Linked DNA regions of Lentilactobacillus curieae. The protein of the gene in region 2 binds, or shares a complex with, the protein of the main gene of each other region. Links are inferred from orthologs where the notes say so. Each region holds a gene or a part of one and is shown on either strand. Other genes may lie near its edges.

Evidence for each region.
Region 1: the proteins of dnaB (region 2) and dnaG are in contact, whole or in part, in a crystal structure (PDB 2R6A), measured with the Geobacillus stearothermophilus proteins. The link is inferred for Lentilactobacillus curieae from one-to-one orthologs. Residues at the interface, in WP_033016901.1 of Geobacillus stearothermophilus: Ser13, Glu15, Ala16, Gln18, Glu91, Leu92, Asp94, Ala95, Val96, Pro97, Thr98, Ala99, Ala100, Asn101, Tyr104, Tyr105, Ile108; in WP_049624496.1 of Geobacillus stearothermophilus: Lys456, Leu457, Leu458, Pro459, Ala460, Asn463, Ala464, Leu467, Leu535, Leu536, Ile537, Ala538, Gln544, Glu545, Asp548, Tyr549, His552.

What each region holds. Positions count from the first base shown.
Region 1 is NZ_CP018906.1:1,934,022-1,945,144, forward strand. Bases 1-2,961 are described here. They hold dnaG (DNA primase), read right to left. Parts: upstream 2,419-2,961; coding sequence 583-2,418; downstream 1-582. Other genes in these bases: rpoD (RNA polymerase sigma factor RpoD), read right to left, coding at 1-562; glyS (glycine--tRNA ligase subunit beta), read right to left, coding at 2,548-2,961. In the rest of the region: more of glyS, read right to left, coding at 2,962-4,629; glyQ (glycine--tRNA ligase subunit alpha), read right to left, coding at 4,629-5,552; DNA repair protein RecO, read right to left, coding at 5,827-6,588; GTPase Era, read right to left, coding at 6,612-7,514; PL11_RS09410 (diacylglycerol kinase family protein), read right to left, coding at 7,526-7,921; rRNA maturation RNase YbeY, read right to left, coding at 7,905-8,387; PL11_RS09420 (PhoH family protein), read right to left, coding at 8,405-9,370; PL11_RS09425 (GatB/YqeY domain-containing protein), read right to left, coding at 9,402-9,851; rpsU (30S ribosomal protein S21), read right to left, coding at 9,945-10,136; PL11_RS09435 (pyruvate, water dikinase regulatory protein), read left to right, coding at 10,300-11,123. UniProt on the Escherichia coli protein: RNA polymerase that catalyzes the synthesis of short RNA molecules used as primers for DNA polymerase during DNA replication.
Region 2 is NZ_CP018906.1:834,541-851,098, forward strand. What follows is about bases 6,582-9,497. They hold dnaB (replicative DNA helicase), read right to left. Parts: upstream 8,773-9,497; coding sequence 7,390-8,772; downstream 6,582-7,389. Other genes in these bases: yycF (response regulator YycF), read right to left, coding at 6,582-6,990; rplI (50S ribosomal protein L9), read right to left, coding at 8,933-9,385; PL11_RS04065 (DHH family phosphoesterase), read right to left, coding at 9,417-9,497. In the rest of the region: PL11_RS04020 (S1C family serine protease), read right to left, coding at 108-1,349; PL11_RS04025 (MBL fold metallo-hydrolase), read right to left, coding at 1,432-2,268; PL11_RS04030 (two-component system regulatory protein YycI), read right to left, coding at 2,252-3,088; PL11_RS04035 (YycH family regulatory protein), read right to left, coding at 3,105-4,403; cell wall metabolism sensor histidine kinase WalK, read right to left, coding at 4,393-6,246; more of yycF, read right to left, coding at 6,274-6,581; more of PL11_RS04065, read right to left, coding at 9,498-11,429; rpsR (30S ribosomal protein S18), read right to left, coding at 11,569-11,805; ssb (single-stranded DNA-binding protein), read right to left, coding at 11,840-12,334; rpsF (30S ribosomal protein S6), read right to left, coding at 12,370-12,666; gyrA (DNA gyrase subunit A), read right to left, coding at 12,852-15,305; gyrB (DNA topoisomerase (ATP-hydrolyzing) subunit B), read right to left, coding at 15,424-16,558. UniProt on the Escherichia coli protein: The main replicative DNA helicase, it participates in initiation and elongation during chromosome replication. Travels ahead of the DNA replisome, separating dsDNA into templates for DNA synthesis.

The DNA.
Region 1 (11,123 bases), 1.1 Mb from region 2 along the record:
TTCGGTAATCAAACTTTTCAACAGCCTTCATTAGTCCCATGTTACCTTCTTGAATTAAATCAAGAAATTGCATTCCCCGACCAACATACCGTTTAGCAATTGAAACCACCAAACGAAGGTTGGCTTCAGCAAGTTCTTGCTTAGCTTCTTCATCGCCGTCTTCAATTCGCTTAGCTAAACTAATTTCCTCGTCCGCACTAAGCAACGATACTCGACCAATTTCTTTAAGGTACATTCTAACTGGGTCATTGATTTTAACTCCAGTAGGAGCAGATACATCAGAAAGTTCCTTTTTAGTAACTTTCTTAGCGGCATCAATTGCCCGAGGATCTGGATCACCGTTTTCATCGACAACACTAATTCCGTTATCTTCAACTGATTCTAGTAACCCTTCGATACCTTTTTCATCAAGAGCGTACTGTTCAATGATCTTTTCACTCAACTCATCATAAGTGATGTGACCGATTGGCTTGTTTTTCTTAACAATCTCGTTTAATTCAGATTGATAAACTAATGTCTTTTCTACTTTTGCATCTTTTTTAGTTTCGTTCTTTTTTGCCATTCAAAATGCCTCCCGGTACGTTAGATGTGTTTTCCCGCTTGTTTTTTTTGTTCTAATTGAACAATTTCAATTGTTAATTGACGCTGCTTTTGTACATCACCGATTGCTACCGCCTCCTGAAGTGACTGGCGCTTTTGTTTCAGTTGATCAACGACCGGTGCTCTATTCATAATCACGTTTACATAGTCGTTGATTTCACTTTCGGTTGACTCAACTGCCAAATCGAGCGAATCAATGTCCATTAGCAAAGTTTGTAGAGAATTTTCTGTTATAAAACTACTTAACGTAGCTACATTATACTCGTCAAACTTGGTAAAGTAACCTTCGGCCAAAAGATACAGCATTTGAAAGTCCTCGTCAACAAATGCGAAGTTTTCAATTCCTTGTACCATCAGCCAAATATCATGATTGTGGAGCATTCGGTTAAGCAACCGTGCCTCTGCAAATTGGACAACGTTCCAGTGACGTTCCGACTGAGCCGACTGGCGAATTACAGCTGGCGGCACCGGCGGTTGATCAGCGACAGCCACTTGAGACTGACGCTGATTACTCTGAATTAATGGTACTAACCGGCTGGTCAACAATTCCTTGCCAACCCCAAACTCAGTTGCCACCTTATTCACATACAAATCACGGGTGATTGGCGATGGCTCCTTAGCAATCACTGACAGGGCCTCAGAAATGTAATTGCTAACATCAACTTCGGACTCCAAATTGTATTGCTTTTTCATAAATTGAAGTTCGAAGTCAATCGGCGAGCTGGCGTGTTTTACCAATTCCATAAATTGATCAGCACCCCGTTGACGAACAAATTCGTCAGGATCTAACCCGTCAGGAACGGTAACAATTTTTACGGCAACCTTTGAATTGTTTGCAAAGCTATCAATGGCGCGTTTAATTGCCTTTTGTCCCGGAGTATCACCATCGTATGAAATTACCACCTGACTAGTAATCCTAGAAATATCGTAAACTTGCTGGTCAGTTAAGCTAGTTCCCATCGAAGCAATTCCAGAATGGATACCAGCCTGGTCTGCAGAAATAACATCCATGAAACCTTCCAACAAAATTGCTGGATCGTTTTTTCTGATGCTTAACCTCGCTGAGTCAAGGTTAAACAAGACTTTACGTTTATTGAATATCTCAGTTTCTGGACTATTTAAATATTTAGGTGATTCGGGATCTTTTACTAACAGCCGCCCAGAAAAGGCGACCGTTTTACCATTCTCATTTCGAATTGGAAACATCACTCGATCTACAAATCTGTCATAAATGTCCCCAGAATCATTTTCTGAAAACAACCCAGATTTTCTCAGTAATTTAAAATCGGTTTTCTTCTCTTCGAAAAATGGCTTTAATAATCTTTGCCCAGGGGCAAAACCAAGTTGATATTTTTCAATCGTTTCATCCGTCAAACCGCGTTTTTTTAAATATTCTAAGGCTGGCTGGCCCAGTTTTGTATTCATTAAAACGTGGTGATACAAGGTGACTGCTTGCTCATGAACCTGAATTAGTTGTGATGCGAGCGAATTAGTTTGCTGTGCTTGCTGAGATCCCCCAGAAGTATACTTTTCATCCAAGGGAATATTTTGAAGCTCAGCTACTTTACGAACCGCCTCCGGGAAGGTTAAATTTTCAAGTTCCATTAAAAACTTAAAGACGTTACCGCCTCGGCCACAACTAAAGCAGTGAAATATTTGCTTATCTTCAGATACGGAAAAAGATGGGGTCCTTTCCTCATGAAAAGGACACAGGCCGAACAGGTTTTTCCCAGATTGAGTTAGTTGCACGTATTGAGAGACCACATCCACAATGTTAACTTGTGAACGGACCTGCTCAATCACTTCCTCAGGGATCATTGCCAATTGCATTCGCCTCCCATCTCTTAGTTCCATTCCATTAAAAAGTCGCACCAGAAAGTGCGACTTAATCTTTGCGACACATATAAGATAATACCATACAAAGAATGATTAAACAATCAAATTAGTCTAGCCTTTAACAACCAATTCATCAAAATTACCAACGTGCATAATCAGATCTGATAAAATCGTCAATTGTTTCAAACGGTTATTCTTTAATTGTTCATCCTTAGCCATGATCATAGTGGCGTCGAAGTATTTATTAATTGAATCTTTAAGTGAAGTTAACCGGACAAATGCTTCATCGGCACTTACATTATAAAAACCATCACTAGCTTTGTTTACTGCATCGAACAGTTCTGATTCAGAATCATTTTCAAACAGTGAACTATCAACTACTAGCTCAGAATCTTCAAAGCTACCCTTTTGAGAGATTCTCAATACTCGGGTCAACGACTCGACACTTTCCTTAAAGTTATCATCATTTGAGTGACTAGTTAGAACTTTACCACTTTCAATGTTAAACAAGATATTAGTAGCTGAACCGCTAGTGACTGCGGCACTAATATCATACTTAGTACCCAAATCATTAAGGTATTGGCGAATTCTGTCTTTAAAGAAGTCAGAAATTGCTGAAATTTGATCTTGCATAGGAAGTTCCGGTGCAACCTTAGAATCGGACATCAACTTAATAACATCAGTTAACGCCGCTTCCAAGTCAAAGCTCCATTGCTTGTCAGCTACAATTCTAACAACACCTGAGGCTTGTCGTCTCAAGGCATATGGATCATTTGATCCACTAGGAATCATCCCCGCTGCAAAGAACGTCAAGATTGAGTCCAACTTGTCAGCAATTGCCAAGACAGAACCAACCTCACTTGCTGGCAATGCTGAGCTTGCAGAAATTGGCATGTAGTGTTCACGGATTGCGGCCGCTACTTCTTTATCTTCACCATTTAGTAAGGCGTACTTTTCACCCATAATTCCTTGAAGTTCAGCAAATTCACCAACCATACCAGTTACCAAATCAAATTTATAAATTTCACTAGCTCGGTTTAGGTGATCAAGTTGTTCTGAATTTAAATCAAATTTCTTACCAAGATAGCTAGCAATTACCCCAACCCGTTGCATCTTCTCATACATAGTTGAAATTTTATCGTGGAAACTAACTGTCTTCAAACGGTCAACGTATTGGTCAATCGTCTGCTTCTGATCTTCTTCGTAGAAGAACATAGCGTCTTCAAGACGCGCAGTTAAAACTTTTTCGTTTCCGGCAGACACGTTTTCGATTGCCTTGTCATTACCATTACGAACTGACACAAAATGTGGTAATAGTTTGCCTGATTGGTCGGTTACGTAAAAGAATCTTTGATGATCTTTCATCGATGTAATCAATACTTCATCAGGAATTTTAAGGTATTTTTCATCGAAATTACCGAAAAATGCCGTTGGCCATTCAACAAGGTTATTAACCTCTTCCAAAAGGTCTTCATCAATATTGATCACCCAATTGTTTTTATCAGCAATCTGAGCGATCTGTTTTCTAATTAGATCTTTTCGTTTGTTAGCATCAGCAATCACAAATTGCTCAGTTAATTTTTCTTCGTATTCATCACAATTTGCCAATTCAACTTGTTTACCTAAGAAACGATGACCTGAAGTCAATCGATCTGACGTAACATCGAGAATTGTGATTGGAATTACTTTGTTATCAAGTAAGGCGACAATCCATTTAATTGGGCGCACAAATTCAAAAGAATACTCGCCCCACTTCATCATGGTTGGAAAATTCATTGCCATAATGACGTCTTTTAACCCAGTTAAAATTTCTTCCACTGTCTTACCCGCGATGTGCTTATCAACATACACATATTCAACACCCTTAAGTTCCTTGAAGGTGATGTCGTCAACAGTTGCTCCTTGACCCTTAGTAAATCCAATTGCAGCTTTTGTCCAGTTGCCGTCAGCATCTTGAGCGATTTTTTTAGCAGGTCCCTTAACTGTTTCATCAATGTCAGGTTGCTTATCACTTAAACCAGTAATTTTTAATGCCAATCTTCTTGGAGTGCTGAAAGTTTGAATGTCAGAAAAATCGATTCGCTGATCCTTCAAGTAATCTGCTGTCCGTTTCTTTAATTGATTAATACTTGGGGTAACAACGTGAGCAGGCATTTCTTCTAAGCCAACTTCTAATAAGAAATTCTTAGCCATTATTTTTCCTCCTCATCTTTCAATAATTCTTGGCGTTTTTGTTCATCTTTAATCAATGGGAAACCAAGTTTCTTCCGTTCTTCAACGAATTCCTTGGCAACCATCCGAGCCATGTTCCGAATTCTTGAGAGGAATCCGGCCCGTTCTGTAACTGAAACTGCTCCACGCGCATCTAACAGGTTAAACGTGTGGCTACATTTTAGAATGTAATCATACGCAGGGTGAACCAAGTTCATATCAAGAAGTCTATGAGCTTCTTTTTCGTAAGAGTTAAAGAAGTTCATCAACATTTCTTGGTTGCTTTCCTCAAAACTATACTTTGAATGTTCAAATTCTGGCTCTTTGAAAATGTCCCCATACTTAACGTTATCAGACCATTCAAGATCAAATACTGAGTTAACATCTTGAATGTACGAAGAGAGACGTTCTAGTCCATAGGTGATTTCTGAAGCGACAGGATCCATTTCTAACCCACCAACGATTTGGAAGTACGTAAACTGGGTAATTTCCATCCCATCAAGCCAAACTTCCCAACCAACTCCGGCACATCCCATTGAGGGATTCTCCCAGTTATCCTCTACGAAACGGATATCATGTTCAAGGGGATCGATTCCTAATTCGCGAAGACTATCCAGATATAATTCCTGAATGTTTTCTGGGGATGGCTTCATAATCACTTGAAATTGGTGATGTTGGTACAAACGGTTAGGGTTTTCACCATAACGACCATCAGCTGGCCGTCTTGATGGTTCAATGTACGCTGCATTCCATGGTTCTGGACCAACAGCCCTTAAAAAAGTGTATGGGCTCATAGTTCCAGCACCCTTTTCTGTATCATAAGCTTGCATCAACATGCAGCCCTGTGCAGACCAGTATTGCTGCAATCGTAATATTATTTGTTGCACGGACAATTTTTCAGTCATTACTAATTCCTCCTAATTTTTGCCGCAAAAAAATCCCTATGAAGAGTGAACTGAATACAGCTCATTCAACATAGGGACGATATTATCGCGGTTCCACCCTAATTCTGGCATAAAAACCAGCACTTAATTTTCGACAACGAAAGCGCCAAGGGTTTCTAGTCAGCTCTCACCGTTCTGACCTCGCTTAAAAAACCACGATTTAAAATTCTCTCTAAACGTCGAATTATTTAACTAAAATAATGATAGTTGACACCATGCTAAATGTCAACGCGCACTACATCTTAAAGTCACCTAATTGGTCTAAAAAACGTTTGCTTTTTGGAACGTAACCAACGCTTCGCGAATAAATTTGGTCAATTACCTTTCTTAGGCGTTGCTTTGTTTCAGCGTTGACATCAACCTTATTCAACTTTCGCAAATCGATTGCAGAAAACAGTCGTAAATAATAAATCGTTCTTTGATCGAGGTGCATTCGGTATGGGTCACGGTCCCAATGATTTGAGCAGAGTAGCCCACCAAATGACTCAGAATAATCAAAAGGCAAATCATTTCGGTGACAAATTGAGCAATCCACCCAATTAGGCGCCACCCCAAATGCCTCAAGAAGCTGAATTTCAAATATATTAGTGATAATGCCAGCATCAAAGCCATCATTCATCAGTGCTAAACCAATTGAAAGCTTGTCAAACCACTCAGGAATCTTCACGCCATCTTGAAATGCAAAATCAATTAAAGACATTACGTAAGTAGCATAAGCGTTAATTTCAATGTCATCACTAATTTCCTGATAATGGGCAATAGTATTCCCGCCATTTAAATATGAGAGTCCATCGCCTTTGATAACCCCATTAAATGTGCCGTATGTAAAGGGCAAAACTGCCGCTCGGTTTTTATACGTCGGTCGTTTTGCCCCCCTAACCAAAAACATCTTTTTGCCAAACTGCTTGGTCAAAAATTTTATCAACAGGTCATGTTCTCGGTATGGCTTTTGGTACATCAATATGCCGGTAAAATCTGTAGCGCCAGTTTTTGCCACGATCATTTACCTCCGAACTCAAATTAATAGTTATCCTTGCGGTAACCATAAGATTGCAACAATGATTGCTTGTCACGCCATTTGGGTTGAACTTTGACCCACAATTCAAGGTAAATTTTATTTCCAGTTAAGTTTTCAATATCTTTTCTAGCAAGGGTCCCAATCTTTTTCAGCATTGAACCTCCCTTACCAATAACAATTGCTTTTTGGCCATCACGTTCCACGATGATTGTTGCTTGAACGTTAAGAATATCATTTTCATTCTTAATTCGTTCAACAAAAACAGCCGTCGAGGTTGGGATTTCCTGACGAGTAAGCTGGAACACCTTTTCACGAATGAGTTCCGAAATCACAAAACGTTCTGGGTGATCAGTAATTTGATCTTCAGGGTAATATTGTGGCCCGTTAGGTAATTCACCAACCAGAGATTCAACCATTTGTGGAACGTTGTTACCTTCAAGAGCAGAGATTGGGAAGACTTCCTTGAAAGGCAGTGCATCCTTATACTGCTCAATAACCGATAGCAAATCATCCGGAGTAACCTGATCAATTTTATTAATTATCAAATAGATTGGTTGATCAACCTTTTTTAATTGGTCAATGATGAAGTTATCGCCAGCACCGCGGCGTTCAGTTGCGTTGACCATAAACAAAATGGCATCCACTTCTTTTAGAGTTGATAATGCTGAATCAACCATAAAGTTTCCTAATTGATCCTTAGGTTTGTGAACTCCAGGTGTATCAATGAACACAATTTGTGCGTCATCTGTTGTGTACACTCCCTGAATCTTATTACGTGTGGTTTGAGCCTTGTCACTCATAATTGCAACCTTTTGCCCAACAACTCTGTTTAAAAATGTTGATTTACCAACGTTTGGGCGGCCGACAATTGCCACAAACCCTGATTTAAAATTTGGATTATCCATAATTTACCTCACTATTTGATTAAAGAAACAATTCTAGGAATAAAAATTAGGCAGCCAATAATGGTTGCAAACAACGCTGACAGCAGTACGCCACCCGCACCAATGTCCTTAGCACGTTTTGCCAAGTCATTGTAATGTGGACCAACGATTAAGTCCACAACATTTTCTACTATGGTGTTTAATACTTCAGAGCCAATCACCGCAAAAAATGCCGCAAACAACCATAACCAGTCATTAAGATTGATTTTGAAGATAAATCCTAAAATCAAAACAACTGCAGAAATAATCAAATCAAACCGAAAATTTCGCTCTTCCAGGATTAACCGACAAATCCCAGCAATTGCGTGTCTTACGGATTGAAAAAACGATTTGTTTTTTTCGACTTGACGCTTATCTTTTAAGCCCATAAGCATTTAGTATTTCCTTTTGGAGTGGGAACATCACATCCGCATCTTCCTTCTTCATGTGGTCATAGCCATTGAGGTGAAGAAATCCATGAACGACTAAAAAGCCAAGTTCACGGTCAAATGAATGTTCTAAGTAATCAGCTTGTTCAGCAACTTTATCAACGGAAACAAAGATATCACCAATATTTTGCGGAATCTCCTCTTTCAGAGTGTCATCCAAAATAATTGGCAAATCATCTTCACCTTCATCTTCAATTGCAAAACTAATTACGTCGGTTGGGCGATCAACATCGCGGTACTCACGGTTGATTCGTTGTATTTCATCGTTATTAACTAAAGTAACTGACATTTCTGCATTATCAGGTAGATGAATATATTCACCAGCAAAATTTAATACGTTTCTGATTAATTTAAGTTGGTCTTCAGTTACTTTTTCTGCTGTCTTGTCATAAATTTCTAAATCCATTAATTACTCCTATCCAGTTAACCAGCGTTATCTTCATATGCATTGATAATTTTTGAAACCACAGGGTGACGAACAACATCTTTTGAGTTGAAAGAAACAAACTCAATCTGATCGATACCCGCCAGAATTTTTTGGGCGGCAACTAAACCACTCTTAGCATTCCTTGGCAAATCAATTTGTGACACGTCACCATTAACAATCATTTTTGAACCAAAACCTAATCTAGTCAAAAACATCTTCATCTGTGAATTAGTTGTGTTTTGAGCTTCATCCAAAATTACAAATGCATTATCCAATGTCCGCCCACGCATATAGGCTAACGGTGCAATCTCGATTATTCCTCTGTCTAATAAGCGTTCGGTATGCTCTGTTCCCAAAATTGCGTGCAAAGCATCATATATGGGTCTCAGGTATGGATCAACCTTGTCTTTTAAGTCACCAGGTAAGAATCCTAAACTTTCACCAGCTTCAACAGCGGGACGGGTTAAAACAATTCGGTCAACGATTCCCTTCTTAAGTGCGGCAACAGCCATAACGACAGCGAGATACGTTTTACCCGTACCTGCAGGACCAACACCAAATACAATGTCATGTCTTCTGATTGCTTGGACATACTGTCTCTGGCCGAACGTCTTGACACGAACAGCGTGATTTTTTGCATCTTTAATTAGAACCTGGTCATAAAGATCAGTAAAGTACTCCAAAGTACCATTTTCAGCCATGTTCAGTGCGCTAACAAAGTCACTTGAATTAACACTGATTCCCTTTTCAATAAGTCCCAAAATATTTTGCAGAATTACAATAGCTGTGTTTACAGGTTGTTCATCACCTGAAACTTTCAAGCTATTACCAAAAACATTGATTGAAACGTTGAGCCCACTTTCCAAAATTGAGACATACTCATCTTGAGTACCAACAATCGTGAGTAGGTGGTTTGGGTCTGAAACGATAAATTCCTTAGTTACTACTTGTTCTTCTGCCAATAATTACGGCTCCTTTTCCGGTTATTTATGATTAACTTTGAAGGTGCTCCTTCACGAGCTTATTAATTACGCTTCCATCAGCTTGGCCCTTAACTTTAGGCATAATTGCCCCCATGACCTTACCAAAATCAGCCATTGATTCAGCACCAACCTCAGAGATAGTTTCACTAACAACCTTAGAAACTTCTTCCTCAGACATTTGTGCCGGAGCATAAACTTCAGTTAACTTTAGTTTTTCTTCTTGATCAGCAACTAAATCATCACGATTGCCCTTTTTAAATTCGGCAATTGATTCTTTGATTTGCTTGATTTCTTTTAAAACGATTTGGCCGACCTGTTCGTCAGTTAAATCTTCGTTATTATTATCTACCTTGGCATTTGTGATTTGGGACTTCAATCCACGAATCACACCAAGTTTAATCTTATCTTTAGCTTTCATTGATGCCTTTAGATCAGAATTCAATTGTTCATTAATTGACATTATAATTCCTCTTTTCGATTATACATAAATTTTAACATTAAAAAAGACCGAAGACTAACACATATTAGTCATCGATCCTTTAATAATTACAAATTAGAAACGGCGCTTCTTCTTGTTGTTACGCTTACGTGCCGCCTCAGACTTTAACTTACGCTTAACACTTGGTTTTTCATAAAATTCTCGTTTACGATATTCTTGTAGTGTACCGCTTTTAGAAACTGTACGTTTGAAGCGTCGAAGAGCATCATCAAGAGACTCGTTTTTACGAACGACTGTCTTTGCCATATGAAATTCCCTCCCTCCGAGCTCAAAGTTTAACAATTCTGATGTCGTAACACCAAAACGGTTCGAAAATAATTATACATACTTTGATAAACCACGTCAATTGTTTCTGGTAAAAAGAGTTTCCATGTTAAAATTTATTTAAATAAATCAAGGGAGCAGGAATATGACAACTAAACAAAACATCTACATTATTTCCGATTCAAGCGGTGGTACCGCCCAGACCATTGCCCAAACTGCGGTATCGCAGTTTCCTGATGTAATTGCCGAAATCAAGCGATTCCCATTTGTCCAAACATCATCGATGTTGGCCGGAATTTTAAAGCTAGCTAAACAAAATCAGGCAATGATCTTTCATACCCTAGTCAATACTGATTTAAGTGACCAGGTAAATAATTTCTGTCACGAAAATGGGATGTACAACTTTGATTGTGTCCAATCGCCAATGAATATGCTCGCAAAAGCCACGGGACAGACCCCAGCTCACGTACCTGGCCTCATTCATGACTTGAATGAAAATTATTTTGAACGCATATCAGCAATTGAATTTGCGGTTGAAAATGACGATGGTAAAAATGCCAAAGGTCTCCTACAAGCAGATGTTGTCCTTTTAGGTGTCTCCAGAACGTCAAAAACGCCCCTCTCGCTTTATCTAGCTAACCAGAACCTCAAGGTAGCTAACTTGCCTATTGGTCCTACAATGCAAATTCCTGACGAAATAAAGCAGGTCGAGACTAAGCGGATGTTTGGATTAATCAATACACCTGAGAAATTAAGCCGAATTCGTAAGCAACGAATGATTTCGTACGGTCTTGATGCAAACACCCCATATTCAGATCCTGAAAATATCAAAAAAGAGCTCGACTTCGCTAAGAAACTTTATCGAGATTTGGGTTGTTTAACAATTAATGTTGCCAACAAATCCATTGAGGAAACCTCAACCATCATTCTCGAGAGTTTAGACTTAGACGAAACCGAGCTCGAACCTTA
Region 2 (16,558 bases):
ATAGCTTCGCATGATCATCCTACCAATATAATTGGAAAAGCCGATTATCCAGCAATTTTATTCTGGTAGGACAAAATAAAAAGCAGCGAGATTATCGCTGCCTTTCATTAACTATTTAGGTTTGATTTTTGAGTTAACTTAACTTGGCCGGTTTTTTGCGAACCATTGTGATAGTAAGTTATCGAAATCGAATCACCAAGTTTGTGTTGATAGAGAATATCTCTAATCGCTGTCTGCTCAGTAATTTTTTTACCATCAAGCTCAGTAATCACATCGTACTTCTTCAAACCAGCCTTTGCTGCTGGAGAACCTGATGAAACCTTAAAGACTACCACTCCAGTGGATACTGAACTAGGCAATTTCAGAATCGACCTCTGTTGTTTCTCAGAGATATTAGCTAAATCAACATATTCAATTCCCAGTGCAGGTCTTACCACCTTACCACCAGATATCAATTGATTAATGATTCTCACAACTTCATTGGAAGGAATTGCAAAGCCCATTCCCTCAACGCTAGTTCCTTCTTGATCCTGAGCTAGCTTCATTGAATTGATCCCAACTACTTGGCCATCCATATTGATTAATGGACCACCAGAGTTACCTGGGTTGATAGCTGCATCAGTCTGAATAACCGTTGCGTTTCCGATTGCTTGACCATTAGAGTTGGTTTGGGCAACCTCACGTTTTTTAGCAGAAATGATCCCTTGGGTAACAGATGTTGCGTATTGTGAGCCAAGTGGTGAACCAATAGCAAGCACTGGTTCAGCAACCTTGATATTATCAGAATTACCAAACGAAGCTACGGTCTTAATCTTATTAGACTTAACTTTCAGTACAGCTAAATCGGTAACTGAATCCTTACCAACAATTTCGGCACCAACCTTAGATCCATCACTGAGGATAATTTCCAAAGAATTTGAACCGCTGATAACGTGGTTATTAGTTACGATATAAGCCGTATTACCATTCTTCTTGTAAACTACACCCGAACCTTCACTGGCGGCCTCTAGCTTGCCTGAATCGCTCTTAGAACTCGATCCACTATCGCCCTCAATGCTCCCAAACAGTCCAGCTAATCCTCCAGAAGAACTAGTATTTTCCTTCTGCAGATTAATAACGGAGACCACAGCATTTTTAGTAGAATTAAAAGCCTTTTCTGATTGGGTATTCAGATTGACCTTAACATTACTTACTTTCGCCGCTCCAGAACTATTTGTAGTTAATTCAGACGTTGTTCCGCCATCTTGGTTATTGAAATACGAAACGCCACCATAAGTTACCGCGCCACCAAGTGCACCGGCAACCAACGCAGTCAGCACGATTTTTCCAAAACCATTACTTGTTGCCATCGGGACTCCTCCTTGTGTAAGAACACTTTTTATATTTATTTTAGTCTATAACAATAAACTTAAAATAACCTAAAATAATTAACTAAATAATCATTAAAGGTGAAGCAGATTCAGCCTCGGTATCGTATAGTTGAAAATCATTATCAACCCCGAAATCATGCTCTGTCAACATTGAAGATACTGTTAGGTGTGCTAAAGATTTCATGTTATTGTGTTGGCTTCTGTGACCTAAGAAGATTTTCTTAGTTCGATGACCAATAATATCCATCATGGTATTAGCACCATCAACGTTTGATAAATGCCCGCGATCGGACATAATTCGCTGCTTTAGTGGCCAAGAATAGTCGCCATTACGTAGCATCTCTATATCATGATTACATTCCAGTAAATAGCCTTCAGCATCCTTAATAACGCCTTCCATTCGGTCAGAAACATAACCGGTATCCGTTAAGACTACAAACGACTTATTATTATGGTGAAATACATAAAACTGGGGCTCTGCAGCATCATGTGACACCGAAAAACTCTCAATGTCCAAATCTCCAAAACTCTTCACTGTATCAGGTGGAAAAATGTTCATCTTATCGGCAGGCATTTTACCAATCTTGCCGTTCATTGCGTCCCAAGTTCCCTCGTTAGCATAAACATTTAAGTCATACTTTCTAGCCAAAACGCCCACACTTTGACGGTGATCAGAGTGCTCATGGGTCACTAATAACGAGTCGACATCGTTAATATCTCTACCAATAGAACTCATCAAGTTAGCAATTTTCTTGCCACTCAATCCAGCATCCAGTAAAACCTTATGCTGAGGCGTCTCTATGTAAGTGACATTACCAGTGCTTCCACTGGCAAGGACACTAATTTTCATATCATCATTTTCCACATTAATTACTCCCTGTTTAGCTAATCCCACCATTGGTTTGACCATTTTTAAGTTCCGCATTAGTTTCTCGAATAATTCCCCCGGTAAATGCATTGATCCGTTTAAGCTGAACCTGAGGTGAATTTTGTGGTCGAATCGCAATAATCCACGTTGGAATAAATACTCTATCTGGCTCAACCGTAATCAGCTTTGTATAGCCCAATTTCGTCCAGGCAACTTGGGTATTATTTGGAATTTCATTGTATTGATATAACCAGATTAACGCCCTTTGTTCAGATATTGTATCAGATTTTTCACGCAGGGTCGTAATATCATCCAGGTGAGTTTGCGTATAATTTACAATCTGGTTATTTTCGTTCATGAAAAATTTGATCTGAGCCTCACTCGAATATATTTCCTGACCAACTGCCTTCTGAACGTACACAATTGTCTGATCAGTTGATAAATCCTTACTGTATTTATAATCATTCCCGTCAATCATGAAGGAGGAGTCCTTAATTAAGGCATTGATAGTCTTACTAGGATTCTTAGGATCCACGTCTACAGGTTGTTTAAATTCACTTTGAATCTCATGGCCAACATAGTGGGGAGTCTGGTTGGCTAATTGTCCCATCATGGAACGCAAACCATCATTTTGCGAACCTGAAATATAGTATGCTTCACTTTGCGAAGTCGATAAATCACCAAATTTAATTTGGTCGCTCTTCATCTCTTTAGTAATTGTGGAATTGGTATTTCCTTGAGAAACATTTTCAGCCTGCATGTTCATATTCTGCCTGAACATCCCAAACAAAAAGATATCAATCGCAATAAAGGTAACCAAAAAAATAATTTCAATTCGCTTAAAGTTCACTAGACTCCCCTCCCTTCTATTTGCTTAACATAGTTGAGTAACTGTACCACTTGTTGTTGTATTGAATAAACCAATCTGGAGTTAAATTAATCAACATTGATCGTTGCTGCTTTTGTTTCCAGTCATAACCCAACCGGACTTTCTTCACCCTTTTAAGATTGTATCCGTGGGCCTTCAGCCGTTTTAAAACAGTTGCTGTTGGCGGTAATGTTGTATAACCGTCCTTACTTGGAATTGGAACTTGCGGCGTATCCAACAAGAAATTAATCTTTTGAACACTTTCATTCACAGTGTTGATTGCAATTTCTCCAAACCCGTTTTGCCGAAAAATCGGAAACCCTTCGACAAATGTTCTAAACGAGGCCTCTCGATTATTGCTCTTTTCAAAGCCATAGAAACGCAAATTATCCATTGGCAACCCAATCTTCAATAACAAACGATAAGAGTCATCAATTACTGACTTAAGGTTATTAGGAATGTTGTTTGCTGAGTAATTAGAATAAGTTGCAATTCTGCTTTTTGAATTAAACACTAACTGTTTCGTTCTTTGATCAGAGTAAACGGCAGTATTTTGCCGTCTCTTAACCGTAACGTTTGCTGAATTTTCGTCATTTAACAAACGACTTACAAAATAATCAGCAGATTGGCGGTCTAACAGGTACTTATATGGCTGCATTTGCACCGGTTGATCAACATACATTAGCGGAGTTCCATTTAGATTTCTAATGGAAACTGGAAACCTACGAGACTGAATTTTGAGAACATTATTGAGTCCCTTAAGACTGTGTTTTTTTACACTTACTTGGTAAACAGTAAAGTTACTGTCATTTAGCAGGAAGATTCGTGATGAATCATCCAGTGGTAGCAAAATTCTTGTTACTTGATGATCATCTAAGTTTGCAAACTTGTTATGAACTATAGCATTGACCGTTGAAATCATTACTGGACTAGCGTAATTCAATAAAATTGAATTAGGTCTGGTAGCCATTTCATAATATTTCTTTTGATTTTGAGAAACTGTAGTCTTCAACTTTGCGTTTTGATAGTTTCTCATTTGGTGTTTAATTTCAGAAATCATGTTAACTGAACGGTTGACCAGTATATTTTGCGAACCGTCCTTATCGTTAACAACTGCTTGAGTTGGTGAAAAAACGGACCGTTTTGGCTTTACCAAAACTTCATCCTGTGGATTTTGAGTAGTGCTCGTTTTACTACGGTAGTTCGCTGGATTAGTCCACAAAATAACTGATAAAGCTAAACTCAAAATAACCGCAATTACCAGAGAAATTGGAATTAAAAATTTACTAAACCTCATCCCATAGATCCTCCTCTGCTAATGGTTCGTAAGGTAATGCAATGTAAAATGTAGATCCCTTACCTTCAATACTTTCAGCCCAAAGTTGACCACCCAAGGCTTCAACCACTTCTTTAGAAATAGCTAGCCCAAGACCAGTCCCACCTTGTTTTCTGGACCGAGCCTTATCAACACGGTAAAAACGATCAAAAATGTGTGGTAGATCCTTACGTGGAATCCCTAAACCTTGGTCACTGATACTCATAATGACCTTGTTTCTAGTCTCATACAGACGACAAGTTACAATTCCACCATCTGGAGAATACTTGATTGCGTTATTCATAATGTTATCAAGTACCTGAGTAAACCTATCGGTGTCCAGTTCAACCCACAGATCACGTTTTGTAAAGTACCGCTTAATCGAATAGGTCTTCTCTGGATGATCGTCCTTTTTAATGATCATATCAAATCGATTCAACACATAATTGAACAGTTCGTTGATATTAACCATTTCGGTTTCCATTTTTTGGGTTCCCGATTCCATTCTTGAAAGTGTTAGCAAGTCATTGATCATCCGAATCATTCGGTCAGTTTCATCCTGCGTAACTTTCAAGAACTTAGGTGCCAGCTTCTCATCCTGCCAAGCACCATCAGATAAAGCTTCAATATACGAACGCACACTGGTTAGTGGAGTTCTCAACTCATGGGAAACATTAGAAACAAATTGCTTACGATCCTGGTCAATTCGTTGCTGTTCAGTAATATCACGAAGAACACAGACAAGACCACTAATAAACCCTGATTCTCTTTGAATCAAAGAGAAATGAGCATGCAAAATTAAATCCTGCTCATCATTTGAGAGATCTAAAATCACTTCATCAGGTTGCTCAAGTAAATCGCGCAAGTTGTAATCCTTTTGAATGTCTAAAACGTCCAAAATGGAGCGTCCCATAGCATCCCCTTCCTTTAAATCAAGGAAGCTAGCGGCTGTTTCATTGATAATAATTACATTACCACGACGATCGGTCGCCAAAACCCCGTCAGTCATGTTGGCCAACACTGAATCAAGTCGCCGACGTTCCGACTCCGTTGATTCATGTGATTCTTCAACTCTGACAGACAGGTTATTAACTGCACTGGCTAACTGACCAAGCTCATCGTTTCCATAAACGTGAACCTGTCCAGAATAGTCCCCACGAGCAATTCTTAGGGTTTGCTGTTTCATTTCTTCAATTGGTTTAGTTATCGCCCTAGAAATCACGATTGAAATCAATAGTCCCAGGATTATGGCAATTGATGCCGCAAACAGGTAGATTACCGTAATGCTATTGATCTGTTGATAGACAGTATCAAGGTTAGCCTTTACGAAAACTGCCCCTACGACCTGCCGGTTATTCCCGGAACTCTTCATCAAAGGAGTGATTCTAGTGTAATATCGAGCATCGCTTGCAGAATCAAAAGTATTCTTTTCAATTGGTTTTCCAGAATATAGTGCGTTCTTAACTGAATTGTCGGTAGTCTTTTGGCCAACAATGGTTTGATTATTGATTTGATTAGTTCCCCTGATAGTTCCCTTACTATCAATAACCTGAATTTGTGCAGAACTGGTATTTTCTGAATCATTTAGAATCGTTTTGATTTGCCGATTTGCCAACCTAGTATTGGAACGCGATAACTGCGTCGTTAGTGATTTGCTCACGTAAGTTTGCAGTTGAACCTGATTTTTGAATGTAGACAGGTTTTGGTGTTCCAATTGTTTAACAAAAACGGCCCCCACAATTTCGAGGGTCAATAGTAGAACTAGGGCGAAAACTAGCGCAATTTTGAATTTAATTGATTGATAAAATTTGATTTTCTCGTTCAAAACCAGTTTTACCCCTTTTATTATTTACTAGGCTTGTTCATTTTCTGGATTTCTTAAGTAGTAACCAACCCCACGGCGAGTTACTAACCAAGTTGGGTGACTTGGGTTATCTTCAACTTTTTCACGAAGACGACGAACAGTTACATCAACCGTTCTGACATCACCAAAGTAGTCATAGCCCCAAACAGTTTGAAGCAAATGTTCACGGGTCATAACTTGGCCAATATGTTGTGCCAAATAGTGAAGCAATTCAAATTCACGGTGAGTTAACTCGATACTTTCACCGCGTTTCGAGACTGAGTAAGCATCTGGATGAATTACCAAGTCTCCAATTTCGATATCTTGCGTTTCGCCATCTTGATCACCAGTATTTGCTGGAACAGTTTGGCGACGCAAATTAGCCTTTACTCGAGCTACTAACTCACGGTTTGAGAATGGTTTAGTAACGTAATCATCCGCACCTAATTCCAGACCAAGGACCTTATCTAATTCAGAGTCCTTAGCAGTTACCATAATGATTGGAGTATCTTTGGTCTTTCGAACTTCTCTAGCAACCTCTAGACCATCAACCTTAGGCAACATCAAGTCAAGAATGATTAGATCTGGATCCACTTCGTTTACTTGCTCTAGAGCCTCTTCACCATCATAAGCTACATATACATCGTAGCCTTCTTTATTTAAATTAAACTTTTCAATATCGACGATTGGCTTTTCATCATCGACAACTAAAATCTTTTTTGCCATTAACAATTCTCCTAACGTTGAATTCTAATGTTTATTTTTATTTTTTACCTAAGTTCACACACGAATATTATAACACAGTGCTAGATTACCCTTAAAATTCACACAATTTCAACTTTTTGAAACTTTTTTTAATTCTAGTGTTGCAAAAATTTTTTCAGCATGATACTATATTTAAGTCGGTTAGTGATGGGCAGTTAGCTCAGTTGGTAGAGCAACGGACTCTTAATCCGTGGGTCCAGGGTTCGAGCCCCTGACTGCCCACTATCATTACTATTAAATAACAGTAACGCCGCCCCTGAGCCGTTACTGTTATTTTTTTACCCAAAATTTGGGTTTACATATAAGCTAAACGCCCCGAGGGAACGATTTCGTTTGAAACCGCCTCGGGGCGTTTTTTATTTATCCTTCTGGTGCGTAGGAAATTGAGGAGAACTTATTATATGACTTAACAAACAGCAATTTAATCGTTCCTCGAGGACCTGAACGGTTCTTCTCGATAATTACCTCAACTTCACCTACATCGCCCGTATCGTCCTCTTCTTGGCCTCCTGCGTCATCATCTTCGCCATCCTCACGTTCATAGTAGTCATCACGATATAGAAAGGCTACGATATCAGCATCCTGCTCAATTGATCCAGACTCACGAATATCAGACAATACTGGTCGCTTATCTTGGCGTTGTTCCACACCACGAGATAACTGAGAAAGGGATATCACGGGAACGTGTAGCTCCTTAGCAAGCTTCTTCAACTGCCGAGAAATATCAGAAACTTCTTGTTGCCGGTTTTCCTTATTTCCGCCTTCAATCAACTGAAGGTAATCAATCACAATTAACCCCATGTTGCCAGTTTCTTTTTCAAGCCGCCGACATTTAGCCCGAATTTCGGACATCTTAATACCAGGAGTATCGTCAATGTAAATGTTAGCTCTAGAAAGACTTCCCATCGCTACAACCAAGTTTTGCCACTCTTCTTCAGTCAGTTGACCAGTTCGTAAATGATTGGCATCAATGCTACCTTCAGCACACAGCATCCGGTTTACCAAAGACTCAGCACTCATTTCCAAACTGAAAATGGCAACCGCTTTATCCGTTTTGGTTCCAACGTTTTGCGCCACGTTAAGTGCAAACGCAGTCTTACCAACGGCAGGCCTAGCTGCCAAGATTACCAACTCATCATCATGTAACCCAGTAGTGATTTTATCCAACTCGGGATAACCAGTTGATAGCCCTGTAATCTCATCCCCCTCTTGAGAGAGACGGTCGATTTCACTAAACGCTGAATTTAAAACATCTTTAATTGGCTTAAAACCCGACTGATTTCGATTTTCGGCAACATTCATAATGTCACGTTCGGCATTGTCTAAGACCGTTTCAACGTCGTCCTCAGTCGCATAACTATTTGTAACAATATTAGTAGCCGTCTGGATTAAACGCCTTAAAACGGCCTTATCCTTAACAATTTTGGCGTAGTAAACCACATTGGCAGCTGTAGGCACTGATCCAGCAAGTTCTGCGATATATGCCATTCCGCCAACGTCTTCGAGGTTATTTTGATCAGTCAACATATCCGACACTGTAACAACATCGATTGCCTGATCCTTATCATTTAAGTCCACCATCACTTGGAATATGATTTGGTGTGCCCGTTTATAAAAGTCACCCGGATCTAAGTATTCCATCGCTTCAATCAAAGCGTCGGTACTTAAAAAGATGGCTCCTAAAACAGCCTTTTCCGCATCAATATTTTGGGGTGGCAGCTCATTTATAGCTTCATTGTTCATTTAAATTCCCCAAGTTTCTACATAATTAAGTCTATATTAGCACAATCCATTATAAATCAAAAAACGTTGTTACATCGGGATTCGCACCCTTTACGAAAAACAAATACCCCATAGTTACCAGTTATTCTGGTAATTATGAGGTATCCATTATTCACAATAATTATTGTTCAGAAACATGAACTCTAATTTTTGCAGTTACCTTTGGGTGGAGCTTAACTGGAACATTTGTGTAACCAGCAACCCGAATTGGTTCGTCTAACTCAATCTTTCGTTTATCAAGTTTAACTCCAAATTGCTTATCAAGAGCTGAAGCAATTTGCTTACTAGGAATTGAACCAAACAAACGACCATCGGCACCTGCCTTGGCTTTCAATTCAACTACTGTATCATCGCTCTCGAGGGTTTGCTTAACCTTTTGGGCATCTTCAAATACTTCCTCAGCCTTTTTCTCTTCAGCCTTTTGTTGACCTTTGAGTTGGCTCATAGCTGAAGCTGTTGCTGCTTTGGCCTTGCCTTGTTTAATTAAAAAGTTTTGAGCATAGCCATCCGGAACCTCTTTGACCTGGCCGCGTTTACCTTTTCCGCGAACGTCCTGTAAAAAAATTACTTTCATAATTGATCACTCCTACTCAAAATTATTCCTGTTATTCATTATCATCGATATGGTCAATGGTTTCAAGGAGCATTTCTTTTACTTCAGCAACTGTCTTATCTTCAAGTTGGGTAGCTCCACTGGATAAGTGACCACCACCGCCCATTCTTTCCATAATAATTTGAACGTTGATGTTTCCAGTACTTCTTGCAGATACCCCAATTTTACCGTCTGACCGCTTTGTAATAATAAATGAAGCATCTACCCCAGACATTGTTAATAACGAGTCACAGGCTTGCGCAGCGGTTACTGAGTCGTAGTTTTTATCCTCTTCACCAGTAATCAGTGCCATATCATCGTGGAAAAATTCAACCAACGAAATTAGGTGGTTTCTCTCAAGATAATTATCAACATTTTCCTTCATTAATTGCTGCATATCATTAGAATCCGCACCAGTTGATCGCAAGTAACTAGCAGCATCAAAAGTTCTTGTCCCAGTTCTCATTGAGAAACTCTGGGTATCAACAAAGATTCCCGTTAGCATTGCCGTTGCTTCAACCTTATTAATCGGTTCTTCTTCATGTGATTGGTACTCAAACATTTCAGTAATCAGTTCACACGTTGACGATGCATAGGGTTCAATATAAACCAGCATTGGATTTTCAGGGAATTCTTCACCACGTCTATGGTGATCAATAATAACCACCTTTTTAGACATTGATTGATAAACATCCTCTGAAATACTGATTGATGGTTTTGAATGATCCACCATGATTAACAGACTGTTGTCAGTAGCCTTAGATTGAGCTTCAGAAGGTGTGATAATTGAATCGCTAATTTCTGGATAACTCTTAGTTTCTTGAAGTAATCTTTGAATATCTGAGTGAACCCGTTCCTTATCAAGGACTATCCAACACTTTTTGCCATTCATTTGAGCAATTCTTCTAATTCCCAAACAAGCCCCTAGAGAATCCATATCTGGACGAGTATGACCCTGAACAAAAATCTGGTCAGAATCATTCATTAACTCGTTAAGAGCTTGTGAGATCATCCGTGCTCTAACTCTGGTACGTTTCTCCATTGGGTTGGTTTTACCACCATAGAAACGAGCGGTGCCTTCAAGACTTTTAACTACGACTTGATCACCACCACGTCCAAGTGCTAAGTCTAAATTACTTTGAGCCTGGTCAGCTAAACTATTCAAGTCTTCGTCACCATAAGCAATTCCGATACTCAATGTGAGTGGGAAGTTTTGTTTAGATGTACTTTCTCGAACCACGTCCAAAATATTGAATTTATCGGACTCTACGTCTGTCAATGATTTAACATATGCCAGCAAGAAGAAGTGGTCATCATCGATTTGCTTCAAATACATACCATATTTTTGTGACCAAGAGGCTAGTTCATTGGTAACATAATTACTCAAGTTAGAAATATCTTGATCGGTCATTGACTGGGTAACTTCATCATAGTTATCCAAGAAAATTTGCCCAACTGTGATTTGTTCGTTGTCGTAACGTTCCTCTAATTGGGCATACTTTGTGATATCTAAGAAGTACACCGTGTTATATTCTCGCTGAACCAACATTGAAAACTTATTATCATGCCAAGTAACTGTATGAAACTCCTTGGAATCTTCAAACTTAAGGATCAGTTTCTCTAATTCAGGATCAAGTTCACCCAGTCGCTTTTGGAGAATGCTGTCACTCTGGAAATAATTAAGTAAGAATGGATTTGCCCACTCAATTTTCTTATTATCACCAAGTACTAACACACCAATTGGCATCTCTAACAGTGCTTCTTGCTCACCACGATGAATTCGATAAGAAAGATCAGCAATGTATTTGTTGGTATCAGAACTGATTTCGTTCATCATCACTATGGTGTAGATTAGTCCAACCACACTAATTGCGATTAAAATTGAAGCCGCAATCGTGCTATATAAAAAGGACACTACGACCCCATAGATCACAGTGATAGAAATAAAAATCATTATTCGTCTTAATCTAGTGTTATGAATAAATGGAGGTAGTTGCCCACCATTTTTCGAATTATTATTGTTCATACTAATCCTCTTAACTTAACGATGTAATTCTCTTTATTTTACCATAAATAGGGATACCCCTGTTATTCACTACTCTAGGTGACAGTTTTTAGAGTAAAAAAAGAACCGAGATATAAATATCCCAGTCCTGGTATCGCTATTAGTCTTCAGCAACGAAAGGCATTAATCCCATGATGCGTGAACGTTTGATAGCAATTGTTAATTTACGTTGGTTTTTAGCACTAGTTCCAGTCACACGACGTGGAAGAATCTTTCCACGTTCTGAGACGAAACGCTTCAACAAATCAACATCTTTGTAATCAATGTACTCGATGTGGTTTGCTGCGATAAAATCAACTTTACGACGGTGACGGCCGCCACGTCTTTGTTGAGCCATAACTATTTCCTCCTCAAGTTATTCGAGTGTTTACCTAGAATGGTAAATCGTCATCGGAAATATCGATTGAGTCTCCTGAATTAGCAAATGGATCTGCAGGTGCAGAACTATTGCTGTTATTAGAAGAACCTCCACCGAATGGATTTCCGTTATCTTGTTGAGGAGCATTGCCACCTTGTGGTGCACTTTGATTATTGTTATCACGATTTGATCGTGGTTCTAATAGTGCAAAGTTTTCAACCACAACTTCAGTTACATAAACTCGTTGACCTTGTTGATTTTCATAATTTCTAGTCTGAATCCGACCATCAATTCCAACCAAAGATCCTTTATGAACGAAGTTGGCAAAATTTTCAGCGGATTTACGCCAGATAACGCAGTTAATGAAATCTGCCTCACGTTCACCTTGTTGATTAGTAAAGCGACGATCAACTGCCAGTGTAAAAGTACCAACAGCTGTTCCGCTTTGTGTGTATCGTAAATCAACATCGCGGGTTAGGCGTCCCGTTAACATTGCTCTGTTTAGCATGCTGAATTTGCCCCTCTCAATTTAAAATTTAAATATTAACCTTCGCGTACAACGGTCATATGACGTAAAATATCGTCATTGATCTTTGCAAGACGGTCAAATTCGTTCAATGCTGCATCTGAATCAGTAGTTAAGTTAACAATGTGGTAAGTACCTTCATTGTAACCACCAATTTCGTATGCAAATTTACGCTTTGACCAGTCTTTTGAATCGATGACCTTGGCACCGTTATCGGCCAAGACCTTGTCGAATCTTTCTACTAAAGTAGTCTTAGCAGCGTCTTCAATATCAGGACGGATAATGTACGTAATTTCGTATTTCTTTTCTTCCATGATTTGCACCTCCTTCTGGACTAATGGCTCTTCTTATTAAGAGCAAGGAGAGTTTCTGTATTATCAGATACTCACAGTTTAAAACTATAACATGCATTCAAAAAAATATCAATATGCCTAAAATGTTGATCACGATACACCAATTATATACGAAAAAAGATGACGATTACCGTCATCTTTTTAAATTATTCTTCAGAATTATTTTCGTCATTTGCTTGGTTGCCATTTTCATCGGCTTCATCATCTTCAGAAACTTCTTCTTTTTCAACTTTTGCCATGGTAGCAACCTTTGCATCATCGTCCATTCTAATCAAATGAACTCCGAGAGTTGCCCGACCAGTTTCAGATACGCCGTTGACATCAAAACGGATCATAACACCCTTATTGGTAATCAGCATAATATCTTCTTGTCCACTAACAGTAGTTAGTCCCGCAAGTGGTCCATTCTTTTCAGTAATGTTGGCAGTCTTAATACCTTTACCACCACGACCCTTAATTGGGTACTGAGCAGCAGGCGTCCGCTTTCCATAACCTTTCTCAGAGATTATAAATACTTCACTCTCTGGGTCAAGGATATCTGAACCAACCACATAGTCTTCTTCACGGAGTCTTATTCCGCGAACACCGGTTGCAGAACGTCCCATTGAACGAACATCGGCAGCTTTAAAACTAACAGCATAACCACGATGAGTTCCGATAATAATGTTTTGATTTTCTTCAACAATCAATACGTTATTAACTTCATCCCCGTCCTTAAGGTGAATTGCCTTAAGACCGTTGCTCCGAATATTTGTAAATTCAGCAACTGGAGTTCGTTTAACAGTTCCTTGGGTCGTAACAAAGAATAGATCCTTTTCGGTGTCATTATTTCTGTCTGAGATATTAATCACAGCTTGAATCTTTTCGCCGTTTTCAATACTCAACAAATTAATGATTGGAATTCCTTTAGCTGACCGACCGTATTCTGGAATTTCGTATCCCTTCATCCGGTAAATCTTACCAGCGTCAGTAAAGAATAGTAGTACGTCATGAGTTGATGTGGAAACTAAATGTTCCACAAAGTCATCATCATGAACTCCCATTCCTTGAACACCACGACCACCACGATTTTGTGATTTAAATTCATCCGTTGGAATTCGCTTGATGTACCCATTGTGAGTAAGAGAAACAATAACGTCCTCTTCTTCAATTAGGTCTTCATCTTCAAGACTAAGAACCTCACCAACTAACAATTCAGTCCGGCGCTCATCACCAAATTTGCTTTGAATTTCAAGTAATTCTTGGTAAATGATGTCATTGACTTTATCACGACTACCAAGAATAGCCTTAAACTCCTCAATGCTCTTCATGAGTTCGTCGTACTCTTTATCAATCTTTTCACGTTCCAAACCAGTTAATCTAACCAGTCGCATATCTAAGATTGCTTGAGCTTGCTTATCACTAAGACCAAAATCACTGATCAATTGGTTTTTAGCAATTTCGCCAGTTTGTGAACCACGAATAATCTTAATAATGGCATCAATATGGTCCAACGCAATTCTCAATCCTTCAAGAATGTGAGCTCTTGCTTGGGCCTTATTTAATTCATACTTAGTTCTGCGAGTAATAACCTCAACTTGATGTTCCAAGTAATAGGTTAAAATTTCTTTCAAACTAAGGATTCTTGGAGTTCCGGCAACAATTGCCAACATGTTAAAGCTAAATGATGTTTGCATCAACGTTAGTTTATAAAGATTATTCAGAATAACTTCTGCACTAGCCTCACGCTTAACATCAATAACCACCCGTAAACCTTCACGGTCAGATTCATCATTGATATCAGAAATTCCTTCAATTCGTTTATCACGAACTAATTCGGCAACTCTTTCAATCAACTTAGCTTTATTAACCATGTATGGTAATTCAGTGGCAACAATCTTTTGCTTGCTATCTGAATCACCTTCAATTTCAACTTTAGCTCGTAAAGTAATGGTACCCTTACCAGTTTCGTAAGCCTTACGAATTCCAGACTTACCCATTACGACACCACCGGTTGGGAAGTCAGGTCCAGGTACTGCTTCCATCAAATCCGCTGTGGTAGCATCTGGATTTTTCATCAGAATATGAATAGCACTAATTACTTCAGCCAAATTGTGAGGCGGAATGTTGGTTGCCATTCCGACAGCAATCCCTGAAGCACCGTTAACCAATAAGTTAGGAAAACGTGCTGGCAAAACGCTAGGTTCACGTTCTGTACCATCATAGTTATCAACAAAGTCAATTGTATCTTTATTGATATCGCGTAACATTTCCAAAGCAATTTTACTTAAACGTGCTTCGGTATAACGCATGGCCGCAGCACCATCACCATCGACAGAACCAAAGTTTCCGTGACCGTCAACTAACATGTAACGATAACTAAAGTCCTGTGCCATTCTAACCATTGATTCGTATACGGCAGAATCACCATGGGGGTGATACTTACCTAAAACATCACCAACGATTCTGGCAGATTTCTTAAATGGCTTATCAGGTGTAACACCCAATTCATGCATATCGTATAAGATACGACGATGAACAGGCTTCAAACCATCACGAACATCAGGCAAAGCACGAGCCACAATAACACTCATGGCGTAGTCCAAGAAAGATGTCCGCATTTTTTTAACTAAGTCGACATTGGTTACTCGACCATCATTGTACTTATTATCTTCATTAGCCAACCCTCAAACCTCCATTTCGGGTAACAAAAGATCAATGTTTCATGTGAAACAAAAGCTAAATATCCAAGTTTTCAACAAATGTAGCGTTATCTTCAATGAACTCGCGCCGAGGTTCAACTTTGTCTCCCATTAACATTGAGAAAACATCATTTGCTTCGGCAGCATCTTGAGATTCAACTCTCAATAATCTACGATTTTCTGGATTCATGGTTGTTTCCCATAATTGTTCCGCATCCATTTCACCAAGACCCTTATACCGTTGAATAACTGGTTTAGGTGATGGTTGTAATTGACCAAGAAAATCAGTCAACTCTTCGTCACTATCAATATATTGTTGCATCTTACCTTGACGCACTTGATACAAAGGTGGTTGCGCAATGTAAACAAATCCTGCATCAACCAATGGCCGCATGTACCTGTAAATCAAAGTTAGCAACAATGTTTGAATATGAGCACCATCGACATCGGCATCAGTCATGATAATTAGCTTATGATAATGAATTTTTGCTAAATCAAAATCTTCACCAAATCCTGTTCCCATGGCTGTAAACAGTGAACGAATTTCTTCATTCGCCAGAATTTTATCCATAGTTGCTTTTTCAACATTCAAAATCTTTCCCCGAATTGGCAAGATTGCTTGAGTTAGTCGCGAACGCCCCTGCTTAGCTGAACCACCGGCAGAATCACCCTCGACGATAAATAATTCTGAAATTTCGGGATCTTTTGATGTGTTATCAGCCAACTTACCTGGTAAGTTACTGATTTCCAGACCACTCTTTTTCCGAGTAACTTCTCTGGCACGCTTAGCCGCACTTCTAGCTTTAGAAGCTAAAATCCCTCGATCAACAATTTTTCTTGCAACGCTAGGATTTTCCATCAGCACTTTTGAGAAGTGGTCACTAAAGATTCGGTCAGTAGCAGTTCTGGCATCAGAGTTACCTAACTTAGTCTTAGTCTGACCTTCAAATTGTGGATCCGGATGTTTGATACTTACAACGGCAGTTGTTCCTTCACGAACATCTTCACCAGAAAGGTTATCATCGTTGTCTTTAAGCAGATTATTTTTGCGAGCATAATCATTGATTACTCTGGTTAAAGCACGTTTGAAACCTTCTTCGTGAGTCCCACCTTCATAGGTATGAATGTTGTTAGTAAACGTCATTAAGTTACTGTGGTAATCATCAGTATAT